One region of the Streptomyces sp. NPDC093111 genome, then DNA from elsewhere that is predicted to be linked to it. Evidence: riboswitches for the same ligand, from Rfam matches in the RefSeq annotation. Region 1 holds a riboswitch; each other region holds the start of a gene.
What was found. A riboswitch is a leader RNA that binds a small molecule or an ion and turns the genes downstream of it on or off. The one in region 1 is predicted to bind cobalamin.

Region 1 (4,764 bases):
CAGCCCCGGGTCTTCAGACCGCAGTCGGGGTTGACCCAGAGCCGCTCGGCGGGGATCGCCCGGAGTCCCGTGCGGAGCAGGGCGGCGGCCTCCTCCGTGGACGGGACGCGCGGGGAGTGGATGTCCCAGACGCCGGGTCCGGCCTCGCGCGGGTAGCCGTGGGCGGCGAGCTCCCGGGCGACCTGCATGTGGGAACGGGCCGCCTCCAGGCTGATGACGTCGGCGTCGAGGTCGTCGATGGCCCGCACGATGTCGCCGAACTCGGCGTAGCACATGTGGGTGTGGATCTGGGTGTCCGGCCGCACCCCCGCGGTGGTCAGCCGGAACGCCTCGGTCGCCCAGGCGAGGTACGCCGGACGGTCGGCGGCCCGCAGCGGCAGGGTCTCGCGCAGCGCGGGCTCGTCGACCTGGATGACGGAGGTGCCGGCGGCCTCCAGGTCGCGCACCTCGTCGCGCAGCGCGAGGGCCACCTGCCGGGCGGTGTCGGCGAGCGGCTGGTCGTCGCGGACGAAGGACCAGGCCAGCATGGTGACCGGGCCGGTGAGCATGCCCTTGACCGGCTTGTCGGTGAGCGACTGCGCGTACGCGGTCCAGCGCACGGTCATCGGCGCGGGGCGGGAGATGTCGCCGGCGAGGATCGGCGGACGGACGTAGCGGGTGCCGTACGACTGCACCCAGCCGTGCTGGGTGGCCAGGTAGCCGGCGAGCTGCTCGGCGAAGTACTGGACCATGTCGTTGCGTTCGGGCTCGCCGTGCACCAGGACGTCGAGTCCGGTCTTCTCCTGGAAGGAGACGACCTCCTGGATCTCCGTCTTGATGCGCTCCTCGTAGGCGACGGTGTCGATCCGCCGGGCGCGCAGGTCCGCGCGGGCGGCGCGCAGTTCGGCGGTCTGCGGGAAGGACCCGATGGTGGTCGTCGGCAGCAGCGGCAGGCCGAGGTGGGCCCGCTGGGCGGCGGCCCGCTCGGGGTAGGGCCGGGAGCGGCGGCCGTCCGCGTCGGTGACGGCCCGGACCCGGGCGCGTACGGCGGGATCGCGGGTGAGGGGAGAGGCGGCGCGGGCGGAGCGCGCGCTCCGGTTGGCGGCCAGTTCGTCGCCGATGGCGTCGGTGCCCAGGGAGAGGCCCTTGGCCAGGGCGACGACCTCGTCCGTCTTCTGCCGGGCGAAGGCGAGCCAGCTCAGGACCCGCGGGTCGACGTCCCGCTCGGCCGCGGCGTCGAGCGGCACATGGAGCAGCGAGCAGGAGGCGGACACGTCCACGTGGCCGGCGAGCCCGAGGAGGGTGCCGAGGGTGGTGAGGGAGCCCTTCAGGTCGTTGACCCAGACGTTGCGGCCGTCGACCACGCCGGCGACGAGCCGCTTGCCGGGCAGTCCGCCGACGGCCGCGAGTCCTTCGAGGTTCGCGGCGGCCGGCCCGGTGAAGTCGAGCGCGAGTCCTTCGACCGGCGCCTTGGCCAGCACCGGGAGGGCGTCGCCCAGCCGGTCGAAGTAGGAGGCGACGAGCAGCTTCGGCCGGTCCCCGGCGGCGCCGAGCTCACGGTAGGCCCGGGCGGCGGCGCCGAGTTCGGCGGGCGCGCGGTCCTGCGCCAGCGCCGGTTCGTCGATCTGCACCCACTCCGCGCCCGCGGCCCGGAGGTCGGCGAGGACCTCGGCGTAGACGGGCAGCAGGCGGTCCAGCAGTGTCAGCGGCCGGAAGTCCGCCGGCACGCCGGGGGCGGGCTTGGCCAGCAGGAGGTACGTGACCGGCCCGACCAGCACGGGGCGCGCGGTCAGCCCCAGCGCGAGGGCCTCGCGGAGCTCGGCGACCTGCTTGGCGGAGTTCGCCGAGAAGACCGTGTCAGGACCCAGTTCGGGGACGAGGTAGTGGTAGTTGGTGTCGAACCACTTGGTCATCTCCAGCGGGGCCACGTCCTGGGTGCCGCGGGCCATGGCGAAGTAGCCGTCCGTCGCGTCGGCCGCCACGGCCTCCTGGTGACGGCCCGGGATCGCGCCCACCATCACCGTGGTGTCGAGGACGTGGTCGTAGTACGAGAAGTCACCGGTCGGCACTTCGGCGACGCCGGCGTCGGCGAGTTGCAGCCAGTTGGTCCGGCGCAGTCCGGCGGCGGTGTCCCGGAGGGCGTCGGCGGTGACGCGGCCCTTCCAGTACCCCTCGATCGCCTTCTTGAGTTCGCGGTTCCGCCCCTGACGGGGGTAGCCGTACACGGTGGCCCGTGCTGCCGCGGCTGTGGACTTCGTGGTCACGGAGATCTCCTTCGCGAGATGGATCCCTGAGGTCCGGAGACCGGACGAGGGGCGAAGAGAGACCGGGGACAGGCGGATCCGGCCGCGCGCGGCACAGCGCGCTCGTCCGCCTGTATGGTCGCCGACCCGCCCTCGAGGTCACCGGATGGCCGCGCGCGGAATCGTCCGCGTGCGGGCAACGGGCAGGTCTTCGGACTCGCGGGCACGTCCCGTCGAAACGAGACACCTACTGGCCGTCGCTTCCCAGGTCCGGTACGTCGGACCCAGTGCTGTGTGACGGCGGTCGTTCCCACTCACCGCTGCGGGGCAGTCCCGGATTCCCACCGGGTTCCCTCTTACGACGCATCCCGCCTGGCGGACGGGGCGAACCAGCTGCGTGCTCACTGTAGACCACGGACCCGCGCGTCGGGGTCGGATCCTCCTCTGGGGGGACCCGAAGCCGTACTTCGGGGGGATTCGGGCAAGTCGCCTATGAGCAAGGGTTCTTGGGACCGAACACCCACCTCCCGCGAGGATCCCCATCATCGTGCGAAGCACCCGAACGACGTCCGTCGTGGCCCTCGGCGCCATCGCGACGCTCCTCCCCGTCCTCACTCCCGCGGTGGCCTCGGCGGCCGGACCGGCCTCCCGGACCGCCGCCACCACGCCCGCCGCCTCCCCCTTATCCGACCCGCTCGCGCGCTACGGACACCAGAAGCCGCGCTGGAGCCGCTGTGACGCCGAAGGACCGGCGGAGTACCAGTGCGCGACGATCAAGGTGCCGCTGGACTACGCCCGTCCGAACGGGCGCACGCTCGACCTGGCGATCTCCCGGACGAAGGCCACGAGCGCGCGCGACCGGCGCGGGGTGCTGCTGCTGAATCCCGGCGGGCCCGGCGGATCGGGCCTCGACATGCCGGTCTGGATGGCATCGATGCTGTCGGACGACGTGAAGAAGCGGTACGACCTGATCGGCTTCGATCCCCGGGGCGTCGGCCGGAGCAGCCCGGTGAGCTGTGGCCTGAACGACGCCGAGGCGGCCTGGCAACGCCCGTACAAGGCTGCGACGTTCACGAAGGACGTCCAGTGGGCGCGGACCGTCGCGGAGAAGTGCCGGGCGCGGAACGGCGCCGCCCTCGCGCACCTCACCACCCGCGACACGGCCCGGGACATGGACGTCATCCGCGCCGTGCTCGGCGAGAGGAAGATCTCGTACCTCGGCTACTCCTACGGCACCTATCTGGGCGCCGTCTACACGCAGTTGTTCCCGAAGCGCGCCGACCGGTTCGTCCTCGACAGCGCGGTCGACCCGCAGCGGATCTGGCGCGGCATGATCCAGATATGGGCCGAGGGCGCGGAACCGGCGTTCACCCGCTGGACCGGCTGGGCCGCCGAGCGGAACGCGACGTACGGGCTCGGCGCCACCCCGGCCGAGGTCGGCGCGACCTTCTGGGCGCTGGTCGCCCGGGCGGACCGTGAGCCGATCGTGCTCGACGGCGTCAGCCTGACGGGCGACGACATCCGGCTCGGGGCGCGGGCCGTCTTCTTCGACGTGGCCTATGCCGCCGAGGCGGTCGTACGGCTCAAGGACGCCGCCGAGGGCCGGACTCCGGCACCGGCGAGGTACGGCACGCCGTTCGCCCCCGCGCCCTCGGCCGGCGCCCGCCCCGCCGGCGCTCCGGCCGGTGCCCCCGCCGTCCCGGCGGACAACATGGACGCGGCCTTCTGGTCCGTGGTGTGCGCCGACACCCGTGCCTGGCCGCGCGACCCGGAGCAGTACCGGCGCGACGCGATCCGCGACAAGCGCAGGTACCCGCTGTACGGGGACTTCGCGTCGAACATCAAGCCGTGCGCGTTCTGGCGGGGCGGGGCCGAGCCCGCCACCGAGGTGAACAACGCCGTCGGCGCCCTCGTCCTGCAGAACGAGTGGGACTCGCAGACGCCCCTGGCCAGTGGGCAGGGGCTGCGCCGGGCGATGAAGGGGGCCCGGATGGTCACCGTCCTCGGCGGCCAGGGCCACGGCGTCTACGGGCTGGGATCCTGCGCCGACGCGACCGCCACGGCCTACCTGGTGACGGGCCGTCTGCCCGCCGCCGACCTCAGCTGCCGGACCCCGGCCGGCCAGGCCCACCGCTCCACCGGGCTCCCGCTGCCGACCCTCCCGCAGCGCCTCCCGATCGGGCAGAGCCGCTTCTGACCCCGCTCCGCACGGCTGTGCGGGTGGGGCCCCGCGCGGTGGGGCCCCACCCTCACCGGCACGTCAGGACGAGGACGTCACGATCCGCCGGCCGGGCTCAGGCCGCGGGGGCCCTGAAGTGGCAGTTCGTGGAGATGGGCGAGGTGGTCGTGCCGTCGGTGGTGCGGACGCGCCAGCCGTACGTGTGACCCGGGAGCAGCCGGGGGACCGGGACGGAGACGGTGCCCTGGCCGCGGACCTTGGTGCTCGCCGAGCCGGCCGCGCCCATGGTGATCGGCTGCGGCTGCGTCGGGTCGGTGTTGTCCCAGATCGAGAACTCGGCCCACACCTCCTTCGACGGGTCGG
Region 2 (4,764 bases), on a different contig from region 1:
TGGGCGATGTCCCGCACGAGGTCGGTCATGCCGCACGCGTGGATCATGCGTACGGCGACCGTGGCGACGTCGGCGGGCAGGCCCGCGAGGTCCGCCTCGGTGCGGATCGTGGCAAAGGAGCGGCGGTAGATCTCCGCGCCGTCCTTCTCGTACTCGAACATCCTGTTGCTCTCGCTCATCTCGTGGGGGTCGCCGGGCCGCGGGCCGCCGCGACCGCTTCGGACAGGGAGGTACGGGGGGTGGGGACGCCGTCGACCAGATAGCCGCCGTCCTCGGTGGCGAGGACGTCGACCCAGGCGCCGTGCGGGTGCCCGCAGCGGCGGGCGCACCCCGAGAGGTGGACGGGCAGCCGTCCGTGCGGGGCGAGGGCCGCGTCCCGCCGCACGTCGGCGAGGGACTTGGCGCAGCCGGGCCGCCCGGTGCAGGCGCTCACGCCGGTGCCGGGGGCGTCGGGCCGGGTGATCAGGCCGTACGCGGCCGGCTCGGCGAGCCCGCCGGGCGGCCCGACGACCACCGCGCCGCGCCAGGGCGTGAACCGCACCTCGCGGGCCGGCAGCAGCGCCCGCAACTGCGCGGCGGTCAGCCGGCCCAGCGGCGCGAGCACGTACCGGGCGTCGTCGCCCAGCGGCCCCGGGGCGGGCGGGTCCCCTTGGGGCAGCGGCGGTACGGGATGGGGGACGGGCTCCGCGGCGAGCCCGGCGCGCGCCAGGGCCGCCGCCAGGTCCGGCGCGCACCCCTCGGGCAGCTCCCGCACCCGCCAGGCGCCGGTCCCGGCGGCCTCGGCGGCCCGCAGGAACGCGTCGGCGGCGGCGAGCGCGGCGCGCGGGGCGTCGGCCGCGGCGACCCGGACGGCCTGCGGGCCGAGGCGCACCTGGGCGCGGACCTCCCCGCCGCCGGGGGGCCCTTCTGCGAGCAAGGTCACATCGCCGCCGAGCCCCGCGACGTCGCCCCGCCCGTCGTCCAGGACGAACAGGAACCGTCCCGAGAGCGCCGCCGTCCACGCCTCCGCGCACAGCAGCGCGTCCAGCTCACGCGCCCACAACTGCGGCTCGGCGCCGCCGAGTCCGTCCAGGCCGGCGGCCGGCGAGACGACGATGTTGCGGATCCGTTCGTGGCGCGGCGAGGGCAGCAGCCCGGCCCGGTCGAGCAGCGCGGCCAGCTCGGCGCCGCAGCCCTCGCCGAGCCCGCGCAGCTCCGCGTTGCCGCGCGAGGTGATGCTGACGCCACCGTCCCCGAGGGACTCGGCCGCCTCGGCCAACGCGAGGACCTGAGACTCCGTCAAACGCCCGCCGGGCAGCCGGAGTCGGGCGAGCCGCCCGTCGTCCGCCGCGTGCAGTCGCAGCGCACCCGGACAGGCGTCGCCGCGGTCCCGTATGAGAGGTTCGCCCGGTTCGGGCGAGGTACGTGGGGTGGCCGACATGGCGGCGAGCATACCCACGGCACGATCCCCTCCCACCTGCCGCGAACCGGCCACGGGAGGGGCCGGGGGCCGCCTCGGGCGGGGCCTGGGCGGGCAACGGGCGGGGCCTGGGCGGCCACGGGCGGGGCCTGGTCCGGCCACGACTCGGGCCCGAACCCGCCACGACCCGGCCCCGAACCCGCCACGACTCGGGCCCGAACCCGCCACGACCCGGCCCCGAACCCGCCATGACCCGGGCCACGACCCGCTCCTGACCGCCGCCCCCGCCGCCCCCCGCCCCAGGTGTGATCCGCCCGACCCCCCGGCTCTCCCCCGCCGCGCCCGCTCACGATCTAGGATGCAAGCGGCATGGGGTCCCAGGACCCCGGGGAGGAAGCCCGGTGAGAATCCGGCGCGGTCCCGCCACTGTGAGCCGGTCCGGAGGTTTCGGGGCGGTGAGTCAGGAACTCCCGCCGTCCATACGACCACCCGGGGCGCGGACAACCCCGAGGAAGGGCCTGAGCTCGCCATGCTCCTGCTGCTGTCGCACTCCGACACCGACCTGCTCAGTGCCCGAGCGGCGAACGCCGCCGCCGGGGAAGGCCCGGTGGAGTACCGGTACGCCAACCCGGCCCGGCTGCCGCTGGCCGACCTCCCCGCGCTCCTCGACGGCGTCGAGCTCGTCGTCGTCCGTCTCCTCGGCGGTCTGCGGTCCTGGGACGAGGGCCTGGACACGGTCCTGGCCGCCGGGAAGCCCGTGGTGGTGCTGAGCGGCGAACAGGCCCCCGACGCGCAGCTGATGGAGACCTCGACCGTCCCGGTCGGCGTGGCCACCGAGGCGCACGCGTACCTGGCGCACGGCGGCCCGGGCAACCTCGGGCAGCTGGCCCGCTTCCTCTCCGACACGGTGCTGCTGACAGGCCACGGCTTCGAGCCGCCGGCCCCCGCGCCGACCTGGGGCCCCCTGGAGCGGATCCCGGGCGCCACGCCCGAGGGCGCCCTCACGGTCGCCGTGCTCTACTACCGCGCCCACCACATGAGCGGCAACACCGCCTTCGTGGGCACCCTCTGCGACGCGATCGAGCAGAAGGGCGCCCGGGCGAAGGCCCTGTACGTGGCCTCCCTGCGGGCCCCGGAGCCGGAGCTCCTCGACGAGCTGCGCGGCGCCGACGCGATCGTCACGACGGTCCTCGCGGCGGGCGGCACCAAGCCGGCCGAGGCGCAGGCCGGCGGCGACGAGGAGGCCTGGGACGCGGGCGCGCTCGCCGCCCTGGACGTGCCGATCCTCCAGGCGCTGTGCCTGACGGGCTCGCGCGCCGCGTGGGAGGAGAACGACGAGGGCCTGTCGCCGCTGGACGCGGCCAGCCAGGTCGCCGTCCCGGAGTTCGACGGCCGGCTCATCACCGTCCCGTTCTCCTTCAAGGAGATCGACGAGGACGGGCTGCCCGCGTACGTGGCGGACGCCGAGCGCTCCGCCCGCGTCGCCGGCATCGCCGTCCGGCACGCCCGCCTGCGGCACATCGCGAACGGCGAGAAGAGGCTGGCGCTCGTCCTCTCCGCGTACCCGACGAAGCACTCCCGCATCGGCAACGCGGTCGGCCTGGACACCCCGGCCTCCGCCGTGGCGCTGCTGCGCCGGCTGATCGCCGAGGGCTACGACTTCGGCCCGGTCGAGGACATCCCCGGTCTGGTCTCCGGCGACGGCGACGAGCTGATCTACGCCCTGATCGAGGCCGGCGGCCACGACCAGGACTGGCTCACCGAGGAGCAGCTGGCCCGCAACCCGGTCCGCATCCCGGCCGCCGACTACCGGCGCTGGTACGCCGAGCTCCCGGCGGAGCTGCGCGAGCGGGTCGAGGAGCACTGGGGTCCGGCGCCGGGCGAGATGTTCCTGGACCGCTCCCGCAACCCCGAGGGCGACATCGTGCTCGCCGCGCTGCGCCGCGGGAACCTGCTGGTCCTCATCCAGCCGCCGCGCGGCTTCGGAGAGAACCCGATCGCGATCTACCACGACCCGGACCTGCCGCCCTCACACCACTACCTGGCGGCCTACCGCTGGATCGCCGCCCGCGCCGAGGACGGGGGTTTCGGCGCGGACGCGATGGTGCACCTGGGCAAGCACGGCAATCTGGAGTGGCTGCCCGGCAAGAACGCCGGCCTGTCCGCCGCCTGCGGCCCGGACGCCGCGCTCGGCGACCTGCCGCTCGTCTACCCGTTCCTGGTGAACGACCCGGGCGAGGGCACCCAGGCCAAGCGGCGCGTGCACGCCACGCTCGTCGACCACCTGGTGCCGCCGATGGCCCGCGCCGACTCGTACGGCGACATCGCGCGCCTGGAGCAGCTGCTCGACGAGTACGCGCAGATCAGCAGCATGGACCCGGCGAAGCTGCCGGCGATCCGCGCGCAGATCTGGACGCTGATCCAGGCGGCGAAGCTGGACCACGACCTGGGCATGGCGGACCGCCCGGAGGACGACGGCTTCGACGACTTCCTGCTGCACGTCGACGGCTGGCTGTGCGAGGTCAAGGACGCGCAGATCCGGGACGGTCTGCACGTCCTGGGCGGCGCCCCGGCCGGTGAGGCCCGGGTGAACCTGGTCCTGTCGATCCTGCGCGCCCGGCAGATCTGGGGTGGCACGCAGGCGCTGCCGGGCCTGCGCGAGGCGCTCGGTCTGGACGAGTCGGCGGCGACCCGCACCACCGCCGACGAGGCGGAGGCGAAGGCCCGCGAGCTGGTCGAGGGCATGGAGGCGGCGGACTGGTCCGTGGACGCGATCGGCTCGGTGGCCGCCGCGTACGGCGCCGAGGTGCACGCGGTGCTGCGCTTCGCCTGTGAGCAGGTCGTCCCGCGGCTGGCCGCCACCACCGACGAACTCACGCACGCCGTCCACGCGTTGAACGGCGGCTTCGTCCCGGCCGGGCCCTCGGGCTCGCCGCTGCGCGGCCTGGTCAACGTGCTGCCGACCGGCCGCAACTTCTACTCGGTCGACCCGAAGGCCGTGCCGTCCCGCCTCGCGTGGGAGACCGGCCAGGCGCTCGCCGACTCGCTCCTGGAGCGCTACCGCACGGACAACGGCGGGTGGCCGACCTCGGTGGGCCTCTCCCTGTGGGGCACGAGCGCGATGCGCACCGCGGGCGACGACGTCGCCGAGGCGCTCGCCCTGCTGGGCGTCCGCCCGACCTGGGACGACGCCTCCCGGCGCGTGAACGGCCTGGAGCCGATCCCGCTCGCCGAGCTGGGCCGTCCCCGCATCGATGTGACGCTGCGCATCTCCGGCTTCTTCCGGGACGCGTTCCCGCACGTCATCGGGCTGCTCGACGACGCCGTACGGCTGGTCGCGGGCCTCGACGAGGGCGCCGAGGACA
Region 3 (4,764 bases), on a different contig from region 1:
GCCGCGCGTCGGCCGCCCCGGCGCCGTGCGGCCCGTCCGGGCAGCCCGGGTCGGGTGCGGCCGGGTCACAGCTGAAGCGGCAGTCCGCGACGACGGCCACCGACGGCAGCAGCTCGGCGAGTGCCCGCACGGCGGTGGACTTCGCGGTGCCCTTCTCGCCGCGCACGAGGACGCCACCCACCGCCGGGCTGACCGAGTTCAGCAGCAGCGCGAGCCGCAGATCGTCCATGCCGACGACGGCGGTGAACGGATAGCGGGTGCTCATCGGGTGATCACTCCTTCGAGTCGTACGCGGGTCGGGGCGGGCGGGAAAGACGGTGCGGGCGCGGCGTTCACGGCGCCCCCGGCGGCACGAACGGCAGTCCCGTCGGGGCGCCCTCCTCGATGAGCCGCAGCAGCGCGTCCGTGTCGGCGTGCTCCTCGATCAGGTCGCCCAGCCGGTCCAGCTGCTCCTCGCGGAGCGCGCCGAACGAGGTGTCCGGGGCCGGGACGAAGCGGCGGCCGGCCGCGGCGGCGACCTCGCGCAGGAAGGCGCGGCGGAAGCCGTCGCTCTCCAGCGAGCCGTGCCAGTGGGTGCCCCAGACCGCGCCGACCCGGCAGCCGTCGAGGAAGGGCTCGCCGCCCTCGACGGTGGCGACGCCGTGGTGGATCTCGTACCCCTCGACGCGCTCGCCGAGCGCCTCGCCGACCGGCCGGGCCAGGGTCTTCTCGACCCCGAAGCGGATCCGTACGGGCAGCAGCCCGAGCCCGTCGACCACGCCGGCCCGCGACTCGACCTCGTCCTCGATCCGTTCGCCGAGCGCCTGGAAGCCGCCGCAGACGCCGAGCACCGGACGTCCCTCGGCGGCGCGCCGGGCCAGCGCGTCGGCCAGGCCGCGTTCCCGCAGCCAGGCGAGGGCCTTCACGGTGCCGCGGGTGCCGGGGACGACCACCAGGTCCGCGTCGACGAGCTCCTCGGGCCGGTCCACGAACCGGACCACCACGCCCGGCTCGGCGGCCAGCGCGTCCACGTCGGTGAAGTTGGACATCAGGGGGACGGCGCAGACGGCGACCCGCAGCACGTCGGCGCCGACCGGCGGCGCCACCACGGACTCGCGGACGGTGCCGCGCAGCGACACCCGCAGCCCGTCCTCCTCGTCGATGCCGAGCCCGTGCGCGTACGGCAGGACACCGAGGGTGCGGCGCCCGGTGAGGCCGTGGAGCATGTCGAGGCCGGGCTCCAGGAGCGTCACGTCGCCGCGGAACTTGTTCACCAGGTACCCGGCGACGAGCGCCTGGTCCTCGGGGGCGAGCAGGGCCGTCGTCCCGAAGAACTGGGCGAACACCCCGCCCCGGTCGATGTCGCCGACGACCACGACGGGCAGCCGCGCGGCCCGCGCGATGCCCATGTTCACGATGTCCGTGCGCCGCAGGTTGATCTCGGCCGGGCTGCCCGCCCCCTCGCAGATCACGGCGTCATACGTGCCCCGCAGTTCCTCCAGGCACGCCATCACGGGCTCGAAGAGCGTCGCCTGCCGTCCGCCGTGGTAGCCGCGGGCGCTCATCTCGCCGACCGGCTTCCCCATGAGGACGACCTGGCTGGAGCGGTCGGAGCCGGGCTTCAGGAGCACCGGGTTCATCAGCGCGGTGGGCTCGACGCGGGCGGCCTGCGCCTGCATGGCCTGGGCGCGGCCGATCTCGGCGCCCTCCCGGGTCACGAAGGAGTTCAGGGACATGTTCTGCCCCTTGAACGGCGCGACCTTGATCCCCTGCCGGACCAGCCAGCGGCAGATGCCGGCCGTGACGACGCTCTTGCCCGCGTCGGACGTGGTGCCGGCGACCAGCAGCCCCCCACCCCTCATGCGTTCCTCCGCTTCAGCGCGCTCGCGATCATCCGGCCGCCGACGCAGGCGGCCAGGGTCAGTCCGGTGACCCGGCGGGACAGGCGTACCGCCCGGTCGATGTCGGCGACCTCGACGGGCCGCCCCGCCCCGTTGAGGACGGGCCGGTGCTCGATCCGCCCGCCGTACGCCAGCGTCCCGCCGAGCCGTACGCCGAGCGCGCCCGCGAAGGACGCCTCCACGGGGCCCGCGTTGGGGCTGGGGTGCTGGGCCGCGTCGGCGCGCCAGGCCCGGGCGGCGCCGCCCGGGTTCCCGCCGGCGACGGTGGCGAGGACGGCGGTGAGCCGGGCGCCGGGCCAGCCGGCGAGGTCGTCGAGCCGGGCCGAGGCCCAGCCGAAGCGCCGGTACGTCGGCGACTTGTGGCCGACCATCGCGTCCAGGGTGTTGACCGCCCGGAAGCCGACCAGGCCGGGCACGCCCGCGACGGCGCCCCAGAACAGGGCGCCCACGACGGCGTCGGAGGTGTTCTCGGCGACCGACTCGACGACCGCGCGGGCCATCGCGGGACCGTCCAGGGAGTGCGGGTCGCGTCCGCACAGGTGCGGCAGGCGCTCCCGGGCGACCTCCAGGTCCCCGGCCGCGAGCGCCCCGCCGATCGCACGGGCCTCGCGGCCCAGGGTCGTGCCGCCGACGACGGCCCACACGGAGGCGGCGGTCAGGGCGACGGTGGCGGTGCGGCTGCCCCGTACCGTACGGGCGGCCAGCGCGCCGAGGGCCACGGTGGAGCCGGCGCAGACGGCGGTGTGCAGGGCGCCCCAGCCGCGGTGGTCGCGCAGCAGGCGCTTCTCGACGGCGCCGGCGGCCCGGCCGAAGGCGGCGACGGGATGGCCGCGGCGGGGGTCGCCCGCGAGCAGGTCGACGGCGAGGCCGGCGGCCGCTCCGTACGCGAAGACGGTGGTGGCACGGGTGACGCCGGAGGCGCCGGTGGTACCGGGAAGGCTGAGGCCGCGGCCGGGCATGGCGCTCTGTCCTCACTCAGGGTCCGCGCCCTGGATCGACGTGACCGGCGGCGAGAGTTCCTGACTCCCGGCCCCGGGGGGCCGGTCACAGTGGCGGGACCGCGCCGGATTCGCACCGGACTTCCTCTACTGCCGCCGTAATGGCCCCGGCAGTCCACCACGCTGCGCGAACAGCCGTCAACTCACCCTTGACCTGCGTCGGGTCACTGTGCGGAGCGCCACAGACACGAGGGCCGGGCGGCCCGCACCCGATGGTGCGGACCGCCCGGCCCTCGTGCTCGTCGCCTCGGACGACGCGCGGTGGAGCGCGTCAGATGACGATCAGGTAGATGCCGTAGGCCACGGCTGCCGCGCACAGGGCGAAGCAGGCGTAGGCGCCCGTGCGGGCCAGGCCGGCGGAGCCGCCGTTCGCGGCCGCCTCCTCCTGCTTGGAGAGGCCCATGACACCGAGGGTGAAGAGGCCCACCAGGGCGACGGTCGCCACGAGGCTGACTCCGAAGACGGAGCCGAGGGCTGCCCAGTCGATCTTCATGCTTGGTTCCAGTTCCTTAGACCGCGGCGGCGGGGGCCGGGGGAGCGGCCGGGTCCGTGGGGCCCGGGGTGGGGATGGTGGTCTTCAGGCCCGTGTCCGTGACGGCGGCGACGGAGCCGGCCGCCGGCGGCGGGGTGACGGCCGCGATGGCGGTGGTCACGACGCCCGCGGGCTCGGCGGGGGCGTCGAGGTCGTCGGCCGTGACGTTGTTGTGGTCGACCGGCTTGCGGCGGGAGAGCGACCAGATGACCCCGGAGCCGGCGACCAGGAGGACCGCGACGGCGCCGATGCCCCAGGGGCCCTGCTTGGTGAGGAACTCGGCGCCGGCGCCGACCAGGGCCGCGGCGGGCAGGGTCAGACCCCAGGCGACGAACATCCGGGTGGCGGTCGACCAGCGGACGACACCGCCCTTGCGGCCGAGGCCGGCGCCCATCACGGCACCCGAGCAGGACTGGGTGGTGGAGAGCGAGAAGCCCAGGTGCGAGGAGGCCAGGATGACCGTGGCGGCGCTGGTCTGGGCGGCGAAGCCCTGCTGCGGCTGGAGGTCGGTGAGGCCCTTGCCCATGGTGCGGATGATGCGCCAGCCGCCGAGGTAGGTGCCGAGCGCGATCGCGATGCCCGCGGCGACGATGACCCACATCGGGGGGTTGGAGCCGGGGGCGAGGACGCCGCCGGTGACCAGGGCGAGGGTGATGATGCCCATCGTCTTCTGGGCGTCGTTGGTGCCGTGGGCGAGCGAGACGAGACCGGCGGAGGCGATCTGGCCGGCCCGGTAGCCCTTGGCGGTGGCCTTCGTCCCGGTGTTCGACTTCGCGCCGAGGCGGTACGTCAGGCGGGTGGCGACCATCGCGGCCAGACCGGCGACGATCGGCGCGGCGACGGCGGGGATCAGGACCTTGGTGACGATGGTCGGGCCGTTGACCGCGCCCCAGCCCGCCGACATCACGGCGGCGCCGATCAGGCCGCCGAACAGGGCGTGGGAGGAGCTGGACGGCAGACCGAGCAGCCAGGTCAGCAGGTTCCACAGGATGGCGCCGACGAGCGCCGCGAAGATCACTTCTGTACGAATGCCCTCTTCGTTGATGATCCCGCCGGAGATCGTCTTGGCGACCTCCACGGACAGGAACGCGCCGACGAGGTTCAGCACGGCGGACATGGCCACCGCCGTCTTGGGCTTGAGAGCACCGGTCGAGATGGTCGTCGCCATCGCGTTGGCGGTGTCGTGGAAACCGTTCGTGAAATCGAACACGAGAGCTGTCACGACCACAATCGCGAGCAGCAGCGTGATGTGTTCCATTTACCCAGGCAATCGTTTGACGTCAGTGGCTCGTCGAACGTACGCAACCTGGGTGAACGGAAGATGAACTGGGTCGGGCTGTGTGGTGTCCCCAAC
Region 4 (4,764 bases), on a different contig from region 1:
GTGGTCGGTGTCCCACAAGCACGGGTACGTCACCACCTCCGACTTCGTCCGCGGGCGCTTCGGCTCCAAGGGCCTGTCGCTGGCGGTCGCCGTCACCGGCATCCTCGCCACCATGCCGTACATCGCGCTCCAGCTCGTCGGCATCCAGGCCGTCCTGGACGTGATGGGCGTCGGCGGCGGCGAGGACACCCACTGGTTCGTCAAGGACCTGCCGCTGCTCATCGCCTTCGGCGTCCTCGCGGCGTACACCTACTCCTCCGGCCTGCGCGCCCCGGCGCTCATCGCCTTCGTCAAGGACGCCCTGATCTACATCGTCATCGCGGTGGCGATCATCTACATCCCGATCAAGCTGGGCGGCTTCGACGAGATCTTCGCCAAGGCGGGCGAGGCGTACCAGACGGTCAACCCGGCCACCGGCAAGCCCAAGGGCGCGCTCGTGCCCGGCGAGGCCGGCCAGTGGACGTACGCGACCCTCGCGCTCGGCTCGGCGCTGGCGCTCTTCATGTACCCGCACTCGATCACCGCGACGCTCTCCTCCAGGAGCCGCGAGGTGATCCGCCGCAACACCACGATCCTGCCGCTGTACTCGCTGATGCTGGGCCTGCTCGCGCTGCTCGGCTTCATGGCGATCGCCGCCGGCGTGAAGGTCACCAACGGGCAGCTCGCCATCCCGCAGCTCTTCGAGGACATGTTCCCCGCCTGGTTCGCGGGCGTGGCCTTCGCCGCCATCGGCATCGGCGCCCTGGTCCCGGCCGCGATCATGTCGATCGCCGCGGCCAACCTGTTCACCAGGAACATCTACAAGGACTTCCTCAAGCCGAACGCGACGCCCGAGCAGGAGACCAAGGTCTCCAAGCTGGTCTCGCTGCTGGTGAAGGTCGGCGCGCTGGTCTTCGTCCTCACCATGGACAAGACCGTCGCCATCAACTTCCAGCTGCTCGGCGGCATCTGGATCCTCCAGACCTTCCCCGCCCTCGTCGGCGGCCTGTTCACCCGCTGGTTCCACCGCTGGGCGCTGCTCGCCGGCTGGGCCGTCGGCATGGTCTACGGCACCGCCGCCGCGTACGGCGTGGCCAGCCCCACCCAGAAGCACTTCGGCGGCTCCTCGGCCGAGATCCCCGGCATCGGCGAGATCGGCTACATCGGCCTCACCGCCTTCGTGCTCAACCTGGTCGTCACCGTGGTCCTCACCGTCGTCCTGAAGGCGCTCAAGGCGCCCGACGGCGTCGACGAGACCTCGCCCGGGGACTACACGGCGGACGCCGGTGACGCGGGTGTCGCCACCGAGCTGCCGAAGGTCGGCACCGCCGGGCACTGAGCCCCGCGGCCGTCCGCTCCACCGCCTCCCGCCCGCCTCCGGATATCCGGGGGCGGGCGGAGCCGTGCCGGGGGCAGACTGCCGGGCATGGACTTCACGATCAGGGCGGTACGGCCCGAGGAGTACGCGGCCCTCGGCGAGATCACCGCGCGGGCCTATCTCGACGACGGGTTCCTCACCTTCGGCGAGGACGACGCGTATCTGGGGCTGCTGCGGGACGTGGCCCGGCGGGACGCCGAGGCCGAGGTGCTCGTGGCGGTCGACACCACGGACGCGACCGGCGCGGTCCTCGGCGGGGTGACCTTCACCGCCGGCGGCCGGGAGTGGGCCGACATCGCCCGGGAGGGCGAGGCCGAGTTCCGCATGCTGGCGGTCGCACACGCGGCGCGCGGCCGGGGCGTCGGGGAGGCCCTCGTGCGGGCCTGCGTGGACCGGGCGCGGGCCGTCGAGGGGTGCGCGCGGATCGTGCTGTCCACCCAGCGGACGATGGCCACCGCCCACCGCATCTATGAGCGACTGGGCTTCGTCCGCTCCCCCGAACGGGACTGGAAGCCCGTCCCGGGGCTGGACTTCACGCTCTTCACCTACGTTCTGGAGCTCTGAGCCCGGCTCCGGCCGACACAACATGTGGGGGGTGCCGTGAGCGGCGCCCCCCACATGTATGCTCGTCCTCGCTGTCGCCGCAGGGGAATCCGGTGGAAATCCGGAACTGTCCCGCAACGGTGTGTTTTGCGCGCTTTCGCGCCCAGGGTGAGTCCGAAGACCTGCCGACAGCGTGCCCGGTCCGTCCGTTCCGGGTGCCACAGACGTCCGGGCCTCGCGGAGTGGGCCGGTGGACGCGGCGCCGCCGTGCGTACGGCCGCCCGTTCCCGCCTCCCGTCCTGGCTCCGCGCCGAGCGAGGGAGAGCCCCCACGTGACCATCGCGCCCGCCGATCCGGCCGCAGCGATCGAGACCGACGGCCCCGGCACCGTGCTGCTGCGGGTCCTGACCGATCTCACCGCCGACCTCCCGGACACCGACCCCGGCAAGGTCGCCGCCGCCGCCCTGCGCGGCCGCAGCGCCGGCGCGGACGAGGCGGAGCTGCGCGAGCTGGCCACCGAGGCCGCCGCCGGACTCATCGCCGAGGACCCGGCGTACTCCCGGCTCGCCGCCCGGCTGCTCACCCTCACCATCGCCGACGAGGCGGCCGGCCAGGGCGCCGTCTCCTTCTCGGCCTCCGTCGCCGTCGGCCACCGCGAGGGCCTGATCGCCGACCGCACGGCCGCGTTCGTCGCCGCGCACACCGCGCGCCTCGACGCGCTGATCGACCCGGCCGGCGACGACCGCTTCGGCTACTTCGGCCTGCGCACCCTGTACTCCCGCTACCTGCTGCGGCACCCGATCACCCGCAAGGTCGTCGAGACCCCGCAGCACTTCATGCTGCGGGTGGCGTCCGGTCTGGCCGAGGACGAGTCGGCGCGCGCCGTCGACGAGGTGGCCGCGCTGTACGGGCTGATGAGCCGGCTCGACTACCTGCCCTCCTCCCCCACCCTGTTCAACTCCGGCACCCGCCACCCGCAGATGTCCTCCTGCTACCTGCTGGACTCCCCGCAGGACGAGCTGGACTCCATCTACGACCGCTACCACCAGGTCGCGCGCCTGTCGAAGCACGCGGGCGGCATCGGCCTGTCGTACTCCCGCATCCGCGCCCGCGGTTCGCTGATCCGCGGCACCAACGGGCACTCCAACGGCATCGTGCCGTTCCTGAAGACGCTGGACGCCTCCGTCGCCGCGGTGAACCAGGGCGGCCGCCGCAAGGGCGCCGCCGCGGTCTACCTGGAGACCTGGCACGCGGACATCGAGGAGTTCCTGGAGCTCCGCGACAACACCGGCGAGGACGCCCGCCGCACGCACAACCTGAACCTCGCGCACTGGATCCCGGACGAGTTCATGCGCCGGGTCAACGCGGACGCCGACTGGTCGCTGTTCTCGCCCTCCGACGTGCCCGAGCTGGTCGACCTGTACGGCGACGCGTTCGACGCCGCGTACCGGGCGGCGGAGGCCGCGGGCCTGGCCAAGAAGTCCATGCCGGCCCGTGACCTGTACGGCCGGATGATGCGCACCCTCGCGCAGACCGGCAACGGCTGGATGACCTTCAAGGACGCGTCCAACCGGACCGCCAACCAGACCGCCGAGCCCGGCTCCGTCGTCCACTCCTCGAACCTCTGCACCGAGATCATCGAGGTCACCGACGACGGCGAGACGGCCGTCTGCAACCTCGGTTCGGTCAACCTCGGCGCCTTCGTGCGGAACGGGGAGATCGACTGGGCGCGGCTCGACGAGACCGTGCGCACCGCCGTCACCTTCCTCGACCGGGTCGTCGACATCAACTTCTACCCGACCGAGCAGGCCGGGCGCTCCAACGCCCGCTGGCGTCCGGTGGGCCTGGGCGCGATGGGCCTCCAGGACGTCTTCTTCCAGCTGAAGCTGCCCTTCGACTCGGCCGAGGCCCGCGCGCTGTCCACCCGGATCGCCGAGCGGATCATGCTGGCCGCGTACGAGGCGTCCGCCGACCTCGCCGAGCGCAACGGCCCGCTGCCCGCCTGGGACAAGACCCGCACCGCCCGCGGCGTCCTGCACCCGGACCACTACGACGTGGAGCTGAACTGGCCGGAGCGCTGGGCCGCGCTGCGCGAGCGGATCGCCGCCGTCGGCATGCGCAACAGCCTCCTGCTCGCCATCGCGCCGACCGCGACGATCGCCTCGATCGCCGGCGTCTACGAGTGCATCGAGCCGCAGGTCTCCAACCTCTTCAAGCGCGAGACGCTGTCCGGCGAGTTCCTCCAGGTCAACTCGTACCTCGTGGACGAGCTGAAGCGGCTCGGCGTGTGGGACGCGCAGACCCGCGAGGCGCTGCGCGAGGCCAACGGCTCGATCGCCGGCTTCAACTGGGTGCCGGCCGAGGTGCGCGAGCTGTACCGGACGGCGTGGGAGATCCCGCAGCGCGGCCTGATCGACATGGCCGCCGCCCGTACCCCGTTCCTGGACCAGGCCCAGTCGCTGAACCTGTTCCTGGAGACGCCGACCATCGGCAAGCTGTCGTCGATGTACGCGTACGCCTGGAAGCAGGGCCTGAAGACCACGTACTACCTGCGCTCGCGCCCGGCGACCCGGATCGCCCGCGCCGCGCAGGCCGCCACCATCCCCGTCCAGCAGGTCGCCGACCCCGACGCCGTCGCCTGCTCCCTTGAGAACCCCGAGTCCTGCGAGGCCTGCCAGTGATGAGCTCCAACGAACAGAAGAACCTGCTGGACCCGGGCTTCGAACTGACCCTCCGTCCCATGCGCTACCCGGACTTCTACGAGCGCTACCGGGACGCGATCAAGAACACCTGGACCGTGGAGGAGGTCGACCTCCACTCGGACGTCGCCGACCTCGCCAAGCTCACCCCCGGTGAGCAGCACA

Region 2: linked by a shared signal. The riboswitch ahead of cobN (cobaltochelatase subunit CobN) and the one ahead of metE (5-methyltetrahydropteroyltriglutamate--homocysteine S-methyltransferase) in region 1 are both predicted to bind cobalamin.
Region 3: linked by a shared signal. The riboswitch ahead of AB0Q96_RS05095 (cobalamin biosynthesis protein) and the one ahead of metE (5-methyltetrahydropteroyltriglutamate--homocysteine S-methyltransferase) in region 1 are both predicted to bind cobalamin.
Region 4: linked by a shared signal. The riboswitch ahead of AB0Q96_RS27870 (ribonucleoside-diphosphate reductase subunit alpha) and the one ahead of metE (5-methyltetrahydropteroyltriglutamate--homocysteine S-methyltransferase) in region 1 are both predicted to bind cobalamin.

Annotation. Positions count from the first base shown of each region.
Region 1 is NZ_JBFBNW010000011.1:131,600-136,363, reverse strand. It holds gene metE (5-methyltetrahydropteroyltriglutamate--homocysteine S-methyltransferase) at 1-2,243, opposite strand, end outside; cobalamin riboswitch at 2,407-2,631, opposite strand; gene AB0Q96_RS20695 (alpha/beta hydrolase) at 2,770-4,419, shown strand; gene AB0Q96_RS20690 (LamG-like jellyroll fold domain-containing protein) at 4,517-4,764, opposite strand, start outside.
Region 2 is NZ_JBFBNW010000004.1:333,445-338,208, reverse strand. It holds gene AB0Q96_RS08615 (precorrin-8X methylmutase) at 1-179, opposite strand, end outside; gene AB0Q96_RS08610 (cobalamin biosynthesis protein CobG) at 176-1,420, opposite strand; cobalamin riboswitch at 1,754-1,888, shown strand; gene cobN (cobaltochelatase subunit CobN) at 1,929-4,764, shown strand, end outside.
Region 3 is NZ_JBFBNW010000003.1:57,966-62,729, reverse strand. It holds gene AB0Q96_RS05105 (putative cobaltochelatase) at 1-265, opposite strand, end outside; gene AB0Q96_RS05100 (cobyric acid synthase) at 333-1,841, opposite strand; gene AB0Q96_RS05095 (cobalamin biosynthesis protein) at 1,838-2,839, opposite strand; cobalamin riboswitch at 2,874-3,005, opposite strand; gene AB0Q96_RS05090 (hypothetical protein) at 3,150-3,371, opposite strand; gene AB0Q96_RS05085 (inorganic phosphate transporter) at 3,388-4,668, opposite strand.
Region 4 is NZ_JBFBNW010000016.1:184,345-189,108, reverse strand. It holds gene mctP (monocarboxylate uptake permease MctP) at 1-1,318, shown strand, start outside; gene AB0Q96_RS27875 (GNAT family N-acetyltransferase) at 1,406-1,921, shown strand; cobalamin riboswitch at 1,943-2,105, shown strand; gene AB0Q96_RS27870 (ribonucleoside-diphosphate reductase subunit alpha) at 2,233-4,581, shown strand; gene AB0Q96_RS27865 (ribonucleotide-diphosphate reductase subunit beta) at 4,581-4,764, shown strand, end outside.